DNA from 3 places in the Synechococcus sp. LTW-G genome. Region 1 is predicted to be linked to each of the others. Evidence: predicted binding sites of a transcription regulator. Region 1 holds the regulator's gene; each other region holds the start of a gene.
What was found. Region 1 encodes NtcA, which controls nitrogen genes in cyanobacteria. Its sites were predicted from a motif close to GTANCNNNNGNTAC; they were not measured.
Positions count from the first base shown of each region.

Region 1 (3,889 bases):
CCAGATCTCGCGCACAGCCTCGACATCGGCCTGTGAGGCCGGCACGGGCTCAGCCAGGCAACCCGCCACGGCTGGCCTCAGCCACTGAAGACGGCCACAGAGCCACACACTGCGCTCCAGCCCCTGATCGACCCCACCTTTGAGGAACTGGCTCACCAGAACGCGGCTGCCAAGTCCGGCGCTGCGCAGGGCCTGACTGAATACCCCACTGAAGCTGCCGCGGAAGGGAGCGGTGTGCACCTGAAGCTGACCCTCCTGCTGGGCCGCCAGGCGCACACTGCGCGCGGGGGCCGACGCGGGGACCACAGCCAATGGACGCAGGTGTCCAGCACGGGGCGTGGCTGCAATGCTGGCCGTCATCGAGTGCATGGCTGCCGCTTGGGATCCTGAATGTAGCGGCGTTAGGCCGTCCGGCAAGCAACAAGCACTACCTGTAGTGCAAACACCCGTACCATCGAGGCACTGAGCCAGCCCGCGATGAGCAGCACCCAACCCAGGCGGGACGGCCGCTGCGCAACGGACCTGCGCAGCACGCGCTTCGTTTGGGATCCGATGGGCTTCGCCCTGAGTTCCGTCACGGTGTACACAGGCAACACGGCTGTGATCTGTAGCGTTTGCTTAGAGGAGGGTGTTCCGAAGTGGCGTAAAGGCTCCGGCAAGGGCTGGCTGAGCGCCGACTACCGGCTGCTCCCAGCCAGCACCCCCAGTCGGCAGCCACGGGAGCTGATGAAGCTTTCCGGTCGCACCCAAGAAATCCAACGCCTCATCGCCCGCAGCCTCAGGGCCTGCCTTGATTTGGAGGTTCTGGGGGAGCGGACCCTGCAAATCGACTGTGACGTCCTTCAAGCCGATGCCGGCACCCGCACCGCAAGCATCACTGGAGCCTGGGCCGCCTTAGCCGTCGGCCTGCAACGCCTGGAGCAGCGCGGAGTGCTGGAACGATCGCCCCTGGTGGGGCAGGTGGCGGCGGTTTCCGTTGGCCTCGTGAATGGGGCCGCACTCCTCGATCTCGACTACAGCGAGGACAGCCGAGCAGAAGTCGATCTCAACGTGGTGATGAATCAAGAGCAACATTTGCTCGAAATTCAAGGCACTGCCGAGGGCGCACCCTTCAGTCGCCAACAGCTTTCCAGCCTGGTTGACCTAGCGGAAAGCGGCATCGATCAACTGATGCAGGCCCAGAAGCAGGCCTTGGCAGAGGCAGCAAATTAGTTTCAATGGCTACAGGGCGGCCCTGGACTGATCCGTAGGTTCCAGGCAACTCAGTCGCGCTGACATGGTCGTGGCCACGCAAGGATTCAGCCGCTACTCCCCTAGCCCTACGACCGGTACGTCAGTGATCGCACCGATCGCGGGGAGTCCCCTGCCGCCCAATGCCACGCTGCTGGATGTCATCCGGGGCCTGAGCGGTAGCACCACCGAAATCGTTGAGCGTGGCAAAACAATCTTTTTCCCCGGCGACCCCGCGGAAAAGGTTTATCTGCTGAAACGGGGTGCGGTCCGACTCTCCAGGGTCTACGAATCCGGCGAGGAAATCACCGTGGCACTGCTGCGGGAGAACAGCCTCTTCGGCGTGCTGTCTCTACTGACAGGCCAGCGTTCGGACCGCTTCTATCACTCGATTGCCTTTACTCGCGTCGAGCTGGTGACGGCTCCCGCCACCTCCGTCCGCAAGGCGATCGAACAAGACCCGGCGGTTGGTCTACTGCTTCTGCAGGGTCTCTCCTCTCGGATCCTGCAAACCGAGACCATGATCGAAACCCTCACCCACCGCGACATGTCCTCGCGACTGGTGAGTTTCCTGCTGGTGCTCTGCCGCGACTTTGGTGTACCCAGCAGCGAAGGAATCACGATCGACCTGCGCCTCTCCCACCAGGCCATCGCCGAAGCAATCGGATCGACCCGCGTCACGATCACCCGACTCTTGGGCGACCTCCGCAACGACGGGCTGGTGCAAATCGACCGCAAGAAGATCACCGTCTTCGATCCGTTGGCCCTCGCCAAACGCTTCAGCTAAACGGCTGAACTGGTGGCCGATCCCAGCTGCGTTCCAAGCCACCGCAACCGATACTGACCGTCGTCGCCCAACGTCGTGTCCGGCTGGATCCTGATCCTGGCGTTGCTGATCCTCGGGGGAGTGCTCTCCACCCTGGGGGATCGCTTGGGATCCAAGGTCGGCAAGGCGCGGCTGAGCTTGTTCCGGTTGCGGCCCAAGAAAACCGCCGTGGTGATCACGGTGCTGACCGGCAGCTTGATCAGTGCCATCTCCCTTGGCCTGATGCTGCTCGTCAGTGATCGCTTGCGCACGGGGCTCTTCGAACTCGATCAGATCGAGCAGCGCCTGCGGGACAGCCGCGATGCCCTGAGCTCAAGTCGCAAGGACCTGGCCCAAAGTCGGAGCGCCCTGCAGAGCGCAGAGAACGAGCGCAGCGAGGCCCAACGCCAACTCAAGGTGGTGGCCGAGCAGGCCAGCCGGCTGCAGAAGGAACTGGCTCCCCTGATGGAGCAACGCAAACAACTGGAGGCCGAGCGCGACCGCCTGAGCCGTGACATCGCCGCGAAGGATTCCGATCTCCAGCGCAACCGCACTGAGCTCGCCAAGCTCAACAGCAAGATCAAAAGCAGCAGCCAAGAGCTCGAGCGTCTCGAACGCAACCTGATTGCCTTACGTCAGGGTGATGTGGTGATCAGCAGTGGCCAAATCCTGGAGGTGGCCAAGGTTCGGATCGAGAAGCCCAGCCAGGCCCGAGACGTGATCCACGCCCTGCTGCAGCGCACGAATTTGAACGTCTACCAGCGCGTGCTGCCGGGCGAAACACCGAACCGTCAAATCCTGTTGGTGCCGCGCAGCGACATCAGCAAATTGGAGACCACCCTCAGCAAACGCGGCGAGTGGGTCGTGAGTCTGATCTCAGCGGCCAATGTGCTCAAAGGGGAGCGTCAGGTCGTGGCCTTCCCGGATGTCAGACCCAACAAACGGGTGGTGCGTAGTGGAGAACAACTGGCCACCACCGTGCTGGAGACCGATGAGCGCTCCCCGGATCAGGTGCGTAGCCGTCTGAACCTGCTCCTGGCAGCAGCCTTTACCCGAGCGCAACGTCAAGGGGCCCTGGCCAACGGCCTGCAATTTGACCCAGCACGCCTCAATCAACTGGCTGAGGCCCTCGTCAACCGCCCCCTGGGCGAGACCGCCAAGCTCGAGGCCGTCTCCAGAGGCAACAGTGATCTGGCCGACCCGATTGCCGTCGACATTCGCTGGCAGCGCCCGCAATGACTTGGATCGGACTCGATCCCGGCCGCAGCAAATGCGGCTTGGTCCTTTCTGACCACAGCACAGGCCAGATCGAGGTTGCCGCCGTGCTCTCCCCGGAGGAATGCTTCAAGCAGATTGCGATCTGGCAAGAGCGCCCGGGGATTGAGGGCGTTGTGCTCGGTGATGGAACGGGCAGCAAGCACTGGCAGCGGCAACTGAACGACCTTGGCCTGGCTGTCCAGGTCATCCCTGAAGCGGGAACCACCCTGGCCGCACGAGCCCGCTACTGGCAGCTGGAGCCCCCCAGGGGCTGGCGGCGAATGCTCCCCGAGGGCCTGAGGCTGCCCCCACGGGACTACGACGATGTCGTGGCTCAACTGCTGCTGGAGCGCCATTGGAGAACGGAGCTCAAGCGGGAACCTGGCTTGGTCGTCTTGCGCCAGCTCGCTGCCTAAAATCTGGCCCGCACGCTGAAGGCGTAGTCCCCACCCGCCTCCAGCTGGTAGTCGGTTTTCAACAGGAAGCGCAGCAACGCGTCCTGGATCAAGGCCCGGCCCAGGGAGGGCTCCACCTGCAGCTCGCCGCGGTCAAAGAACCAGGCGAACGTCCACTCGAACCCTCCAGCGCTGACCTCGC
Region 1 covers NZ_JBTKYW010000005.1:130,140-134,028, reverse strand. The annotation lists gene ACXIQ9_RS09485 (cob(I)yrinic acid a,c-diamide adenosyltransferase) at 1-360, opposite strand, end outside; gene rph (ribonuclease PH) at 478-1,212, shown strand; gene ntcA (global nitrogen regulator NtcA) at 1,277-2,017, shown strand; gene ACXIQ9_RS09470 (DUF3084 domain-containing protein) at 2,093-3,274, shown strand; gene ACXIQ9_RS09465 (RuvC family protein) at 3,271-3,708, shown strand; gene ACXIQ9_RS09460 (DUF3146 family protein) at 3,705-3,889, opposite strand, start outside.

Region 2 (3,889 bases), on a different contig from region 1:
GTGAGCAGGTGAAGGTTGATCAGGCCGCCGACCACCGCGGTGCCCTCGCGCCGCTGATTGACCCCCATCGACCAGAGACTGAGGACCCGCTCACGCCGGTGAAACAGCTCCGCCACCTCCCGCAGCCGTTTTTCTGGGATGTTGCAAAAGCGGGCGACCTTTCGGGGCGTCCAACGGGCCGCGACATCAAAAAAAGCGTCGTAGTTCTCGGTGTGGTCGTCGATGAACGCCGGGTCTTGACCGTTCTCCCGCAGCACCAGATGGGCCAGACCGTGGAGCAGCGCCAGATCAGTGCCCGGGGCGATGGGCAGATGAATGTCAGCGGCCTTGGCTGTGTCCGTTGAGCGGGGATCGACCACCACGATCGTGACGCTGCCTGGATTGCGTTTTTTGCGCTTCAACAGACGCTGGAACAGGACCGGGTGGCACTCCGCGGTGTTGGTTCCAATCAGGAAAGCCACCGAGCAGTGGTCCAGATCCTCGTAACAGGCAGGGGGGCCATCGGAGCCGAGGCTGCGGGTATAGCCCGCCACCGCGGAGCTCATGCAAAGCCGGGAATTGGCATCGAAGTTGTTGGTGCCCAACGCACCCTTCAACAACTTCTGGGCCAGGTAATAGTCCTCGGTGTGGAACTGGCCAGAGCCGTACATGGCAATGGCGTCAGCCCCCTTGGTGGCCAAGGTGCTGCGGATCCGGCCCACCAGCAGGTCCATGGCCTGCTCCCACCGGATGGGTTGAAACGGGTCGTCCAGGCTGGAGCGATAGAGCGGCTCCCGGAGACGCCCACGGTCCAAGGTCTCGCCGACGGTCGCACCCTTGATGCAGACCTGGCCCAGGCTTGAGGGGTGCTGGCGATCGCCCCGCGCGGTCCAGATCGGATTGCCCTCGGCGTCGCGCTTGACCGCCTGACCGGGCAAAGCCGGCGGAATCAGCTCAAGCCCACAACCAACACCGCAATAGGGGCATTGGCTACGCACGTTGCCGGAAGCGGACTGGGCCATGACCAGGAACGAAACAAGGTCGAAAGAAAAAGGGGCGGCTCGTGATGGCCGCCCCCTGAGAACCCCAGCGACGGGGAGGATTAGGCGTTGACGAGAGCCTTCTCGTCCGCATGCTCTTCAGCGAAGGAGCCCTTGGGCTCTTTCAGGAAGAAGAAGCAGAGGAAAGCGACGATCAATCCCGCAGTACCGAGGATTTGGAAGAAGGCGCTGTTGGAGGAGGCAACGATCTCCGCAGAGGGATCTTTGCCACCACCCATCCACATCGGCAGCAGGCTGAAGATCGTCAGGTAAGCAACCGCACCAACGTTGCCGTAGGCGCCCACAAGACCTGCGATCTGCCCCGTCACACGCTTCTTGACCAGCGGCACCATCGCGAAGGTCGCACCTTCACCGGCCTGGACGAAGAACGAGGCCAGCATCGTGATCAACACCGCGACGGTGATGCCCAGGGAGCCGGAGAACGCGCCGGGCTTGATCATGCTCATGATCAAGTAACCAATGCCCAAGCCACCGGTCAGGAAGGCCATGGTGTTTTTGCGGCTGCCGAGCTTGTCGGAAATCAGACCGCCACCGGGACGAGCCACCAAGTTCACAAAGGCAAAACAGGACGCCAGGATGCCGGCTGTTGCCTTCGGCAGATCAAACGTGGTCTCAAAGAAGGTCGGCAGCATGGAGACAACCGCCAACTCAGATCCGAAGTTCACGATGTAGGTGAGCTCCAGAATGGCGACCTGCTTGAACTCGTAGCGATCTTCCTTGGGATATTGCTTAACGCCGTTGATTAGATCGCGGTTGGTGCGAATAATGCCCCAGGTCTGGAAGCCGAACCAAACCAGAACTGCCAGGAGCGCCAGGGGATAGGTGCCGGCGTTCAGGAAGCCAACTTTTTGCAGGCGCCAGCAGAGCACGCAGAGAATGGCCGCAAAGGGAACATTCATGCCCAGCAAGCCCCAGAAGTCCCGCATAGAAGTCACCTCAAGACCAGCAGACTTGGCCGGCTTTTGGTAGGCCTTACCGGGGGGAGTATCAGTGACGCTAAAGAAGTAGATCACCCCATAGACGGCCGAAATAATGCCGGTCAGAGCAATCGCACCACGCCAATTCAAAATGGCGCCGGTGGGCAGCTCGAAGCCACCCGAGAAGGACAGGAAGCCAGCAAGGGCGACAAGAGTCAGCGCAGAGAAGGCCGAGCCAAAGTTGCCCCAACCGCCGTAGATCCCTTCCGCCAGCCCGATTTCCTTGGGCGGGAACCATTCGGCCACCATGCGGATACCGATCACAAAGCCAGCACCAACGATGGAGAGCAGCAGACGAGCAACCACCAGTTGATTGAAGTCCTGCGCTGATGCAAACAGCAGGCAGGGGATCACCGAGAAGACAAGAATCGCCGAGTAGGTCTTACGGGGACCGAACTTATCCAGCAGCATGCCGATGAGCACGCGAGCAGGAATTGTGAGGGCAACGTTGCAGATCGCAACGGTACGGATTTGACCAAGGTCGAGGCCAAGATCGGCCTTAACCGTTGTAGCCAGTGGAGCCAGGTTGAACCAGACGACAAACGTCAGGAAGAAGGCGAACCAGGTGAGATGAAGAGTGCGATATCTCCCCTGGAGCGACCAAAGATCGCCAAGCATGGAGGACAGGGACAGTGGAGTAAGCCCAGGCCTTCAAAAAGCAGCGACCGGGGGAATCGCGCATCAAGCGCTGACGGAATTGGACCACCCGAGAGCCACCCCAACGGGTAACGACTGCTACCAAAGATCAATCCAGGCCGCGGACCGGACGCGGGCTAATCAATGCAATCAACCAGGCTTATCGCCTGTCCGAGCAACAAGGCCCAGGGATTTGTTTGGTAGCAACAGCGACATTAAGAGCGGTTCCCAGCGCTACATCGTGCAGGCATGACTCCAGTGCGGATCCATGGCGCCGTGCTCTGCGGCGGTGCGAGCCGGCGCATGGGCCAAGACAAGGCAGCACTCCCGCACCCCGATGGCGGGAGCTGGCTTTCACGCACTGCGGAGCTCCTCAGTCGAGTCTGTGAATCGGTCGCGGTTTGCAGCCAATACCCAAGCCATGCGGCATTGGTGGCCGGGCTCGAGCGGGTCCACCTCACCCTGGAGCCCCCGCCTGCCCAAGGCCCCCTCAGGGCCCTTGCACACGTGCTTTCCAGCACAGGCGACAGCGCTGTGCTGATCGCTCCGGTGGACATGCCCAGCCTGAGCCGAGAGACGCTGGAGTCGCTGATCACCCAGTGGGAGCTCGCGCCAGGCCAGGCTGCGGTGGCCCATGACGGCCAACAGCTGCAGCCCCTGCTGGGGATCTACCCGGGTGGAGCCAAGCAGCGCAGCACCCTCGCCCAGGCGCTAGAGGCGGGGGAGCGGCGCTGGCAGGGCTGGCTCGCCACCATCCCCCATCAAGCTGTGGTGCTTCCTGCCCAGCAACTCCTCAATGCGAACACGCCTACGGAGCGAGCCAGGCTGATGCCATGAGCCCAGGACCGGCCGCCGATCAACTTCAGCGTCCCCTTGGGGTCCTGCGGCTCTCCTTGACCGCGCGCTGCAACTTGGCTTGCCCCTACTGCCAACCGGACGGGGAAGAAGCACCAGACCGACTGACAACGGAGCAGCGTCTGCGGGTGATCGAAGCGGCCTGCAGCCTGGGGGTCAGCAGCCTGCGCCTAACCGGTGGGGAACCGCTGCTGACACCTGATCTGGAGGACTTACTGGAGGCCATCGGCCTCGCAAGAAGGCATGCCAACAGCCCCCTGCGGGACTTGAGCGACATCGCGTTAACGACCAATGGCCTGCTGCTCAGCCCTGAGCGAGCCCAGCGGCTGCGGCGAGCAGGGTTGCAGCGCATCACCATCAGCCTTGATGCCGTCGCGCCTG
Region 2 covers NZ_JBTKYW010000002.1:235,990-239,878, reverse strand. The annotation lists gene ACXIQ9_RS05175 (molybdopterin oxidoreductase family protein) at 1-1,001, opposite strand, end outside; gene ACXIQ9_RS05170 (NarK family nitrate/nitrite MFS transporter) at 1,082-2,635, opposite strand; gene ACXIQ9_RS05165 (molybdenum cofactor guanylyltransferase) at 2,903-3,490, shown strand; gene moaA (GTP 3',8-cyclase MoaA) at 3,487-3,889, shown strand, end outside.
Region 2: the regulator NtcA is predicted to act here: its motif matches at 2,743-2,756, upstream of ACXIQ9_RS05170 (NarK family nitrate/nitrite MFS transporter).

Region 3 (3,889 bases), on a different contig from region 1:
ACCACGACGACAGCGACGGAAGCTGGGAGCGGGTCGCCAACCTTCCCGCGGCCTATGCCGTTTGCGAGCGCTTCAGCCAACGGGACGCCCTCGGGTTGCCCAATTGGCGCGCCGAGGCCTAACAACCAGAAGGCAACTGGCCCAACCCTGATTAGCGTTAGTCCAAACCTTGGAAGGTTGCGATGACAGCCCCCTCCAGCAGCTGCACTGACCGCCCGGGCCGCGCCGGGATCAGCAGTGACAGCTTTTCTGCCCGCAAAGAACAGGCCCTGGTGATCTTGTTGGCCCAGTCCCTCGCCGAGGCACAGATCGGCCGGGCCGATGCCCAGGCCAGCCAAGGCCTCTGGAATGAGGTGGCGGAACTGGAGCTTGACCCAGATCGGATCATCAACCTGCTCTATGGCGGCGAAGACCTAAGCGATCGAGCAGCCCTCAAGGAACGGGATCAGCAGTGGCTCTCCGCCCAGGTGCGCCAAGCACCTCGCGGATGGTCCCTGCGAACCCTGCACCTGGGACGCCCTCAGCCCTATTTGAGCGGAATCGGCATCTCCACGAGGGCCGGCTCAGGGGCGCAGCTTTCAACGCGCTGACTGACGACATCGCCAATCACCACGATGGACGGGGAGGCCAGCTCCGCCTCCTGAACGGCTGCAGCCAAACCACCCAAGGTGGAGACCACCGCCTTCTGCCCCCGCACCGTGCCTTGCTGCACCGCAGCAGCAGGGGTCGAGGCGTCCAGGCCGCCGGCAATCAACTCCTCACAGATATGGGGCAGGTTGTGCAGGCCCATGTAGATCACCAGGCCATCACTGCTGCGGGCTAAGCCGCGCCAATCCACCCCAGGACGACGCTTATCAATCTCCTCGTGACCGGTCACGAAGGTGACGGAACTGCCGGCACGGCGGTGGGTCACGGGAATGCCGACATAGGCAGGGGCGGCGATCCCAGCCGTCACCCCGGGAACCACCTCAACGGCGATCCCATGACGCTCGAGGTGGGCTGCCTCCTCACCGCCACGACCAAAGAGAAAGGGATCCCCACCCTTCAGGCGCACCACGCAGCGATGGCGCTTGGCCATCTCCACCAGCACGGCATTGGTGCTGGGTTGGGGCACAGAGTGATGGCCCCGGCGCTTACCAACGAAGTGCTGCTCGGCACCGTCCGGCACCAAGGCCAAGACCTCGCGCGGCACCAGTGAGTCATAGACCAGGGCATCGCACTGGCTGAGCAAACGCTGGGCCTTGACCGTCAGGAGGTCGGGATCACCGGGACCAGCCCCCACCAGATACACCTTGCCGGCAACGTCAGCGGTCATGGCAGATCGAGCAGGAGGTTGAACAAGAACTGACGGGTGGCCGGACGCTCCAGCAGCGCCAGACATGGGGAGACGTCCGTCCGTAGGTGGGCCGTCATCCGATTGGGCGCAAGGGCCAAGGGCAATGCCGCCGCATCGCTCGGGGCGCTTCGATCTGCACTTAAGCAGGGCACCCCCAGGTAGCGGCTCAGGGCCGAGAGGTAGCGATCCGCCACCCCTGGCCGAAGGGGATGGTGCAACACAGCCGGAGCATTCAGCGCGCGCAAATGCTCCAACCAGGGGCCCCAGGCCCCGAGGAAAGGAAGGGTGCACACCTGATGCCCTTCTCGGCGCAGCCGATCACGGATCCCCGGGACATCACTACGGGCATGGCTGCCGGGCGTCAGCAGCAGGGGCACCAACAGCAGCGATTGCCCCTGGGGCAGCTCCAGAGGATCAGCCGTGAGGGCTTGCAACCAAACCGGAGCCTGACGGGCCTGGGCGAGATCGTTCAGCAGCTCAGTGATGACCTGGGGAATCTGCCCACCGGCGTGGCCATGGACCACCAAGAACAAGGGCGACGGCCCAGCAGCGGAGGGCTTCGGTAGCAACGGCCACCGCCAGCACCCCGGGCCTGCTGATGGAGTCACATCCACCGGATTCATAGGAACACGATGCCAGCTGCCCGCCCCTTGCCCAGCTCCCGCCGCAGGCCCCAGAGCAGCTACGGACGCCCCCGCTACCGGGAGATGCAGCCCACCCCGCAATGGAGGCGCGAACTCGATGCCGACTTCGCCGCCATGGGCAAGGTCTGGCAAATGATTCGCAGTGGAGCGACGCGAATGCTGGGCGAAATCGGACGCCAATACTGAGCTGCGCGGGGCCGAAGAGCGAGACCATCAACCCGGAAGATGGGGCCCCTTTAGGTATCCGTTGACACCCTTTTCACCACTCCCCTTGGACGGCGTCGATCCGTAACAACGGCGACAAAGCAGTGCAGAGGGCGAGTGATTTGATTCCTCTCACTAGTCGTTCTTTGTTTTGGAAACGGCTCAGTTGCTGACTTCATCTGAACCGATTTCCCATGGTGGCGACGCCAACGATGTCCAACGCAAACGAGACACCCAGCGCACTACCGAGCTGGCTCGAAGGTAAAAAGCTCAATAAGATTGAGCAGAACAAAGCGGCCAAAGACGGCCTACTCGTCGGCAGCGAAATCGAGACGTTCGCCAAACTTGGATGGGAGAACGTCGATGAGACGGATCTTCAGCTGCGACTGAAGTGGTACGGAATGTTCTGGAGACCCAAAACTCCAGGGCTGTTCATGATGCGCCTGCGGGTTCCCAACGGGGTGATCTCCGCAGAGCAGCTTCGGGTCGTCGGCAACATCGTGGCTCGTTACGGCAGCAACGGAAGCGCCGACATCACCACGCGCCAAAACATCCAAATGCGCGGCATCCTCCTGGAGGACCTGCCCGAGATTCTGGGTCAACTCAAAGCGGTTGGCCTGACCACCATCCAATCGGCCTTTGACAACCCCAGGAACGTCACCGGAAATCCCATTGCCGGCATTGACCCCCTGGAGATTGTCGACACTCGCCCGTACACCCAGGAGCTCGAAAACTTCCTCACGAGCAACCACCAGGGCAACCCCGAGTTCTCCAACCTTCCGCGGAAGTGGAATACGGCTGTCGCTGGTGCACGCGACAACTTCCTGCTCCACAACGACATCGCCTTCCACCCCGTTGAGCGCAACGGCGAGATGGGCTTTGGCGTCTGGATCGGCGGCATCCTCTCCTCCCAGATGAATGCCTATGCCATTCCCTTGAACGCCTGGGTCAAACCAGATCAAATCTGCGCGATCACCGAAGCCGTGATCAAGATCTGGAGGGACAACGGAGAGCGGGACAAGCGCCCTAAGGGTCGCTTCCGCCTGTACCTCGACGAGGTTGGTCTGGAGGCTTTCCGGGCCATGGTGGAAGAACGCTTTGGTCCGCTGACCCCAGATCCAGGTTCAGTCTTCGACGCTGAACCCCGCTCCCACTACGGCATCCACCCGCAGAAGCAGCAGGACCTGCACTACGCCGGTGTCCATGTTCCCGTCGGACGCCTGCTGGCCGAAGACTTCCAAGACATTGCCGCCCTTGCCGAGCGCCATGGCGACGGCAGCGTGCGCCTGACGGAAGATCAAAACGTGATCTTTACCGGCATCAGCAGCGCTCAACTCCAGGCCTTTGAAACGGAACCACTGCTGCAGCGCTTCAGCATGAACCCCAGCCACATTGCCGCTGGCACCGTCAGCTGCACCGGCAACAGCTACTGCAGCTTTGCCCTCACCAACACCAAGGATCAAGCCCTCGCTGCTGCTGAAGCGCTGGATCGTGAATTGGTCCTTCCGGAGGAACTGAAGATCCACTGGACGGGCTGCCCCAACACCTGCGGCCAGGCCTACATGGGCGCCATTGGTCTCACCGGAACCAAAACCAAACAGCCCGATGGCGGCATGGGCGAGGGCTACAACATCACCATTGGCGGTTCCCAAGGTGCCAACCCTCAAATCGGCGAGATGCACCGCAAAGGAGTTCCCGCCAGTGA
Region 3 covers NZ_JBTKYW010000002.1:245,955-249,843, reverse strand. The annotation lists gene ACXIQ9_RS05240 (hypothetical protein) at 1-122, shown strand, start outside; gene ACXIQ9_RS05235 (hypothetical protein) at 183-590, shown strand; gene cobA (uroporphyrinogen-III C-methyltransferase) at 527-1,315, opposite strand; gene ACXIQ9_RS05225 (hypothetical protein) at 1,312-1,860, opposite strand; gene ACXIQ9_RS05220 (hypothetical protein) at 1,987-2,166, shown strand; gene ACXIQ9_RS05215 (ferredoxin--nitrite reductase) at 2,379-3,889, shown strand, end outside.
Region 3: the regulator NtcA is predicted to act here: its motif matches at 2,221-2,234, upstream of ACXIQ9_RS05215 (ferredoxin--nitrite reductase).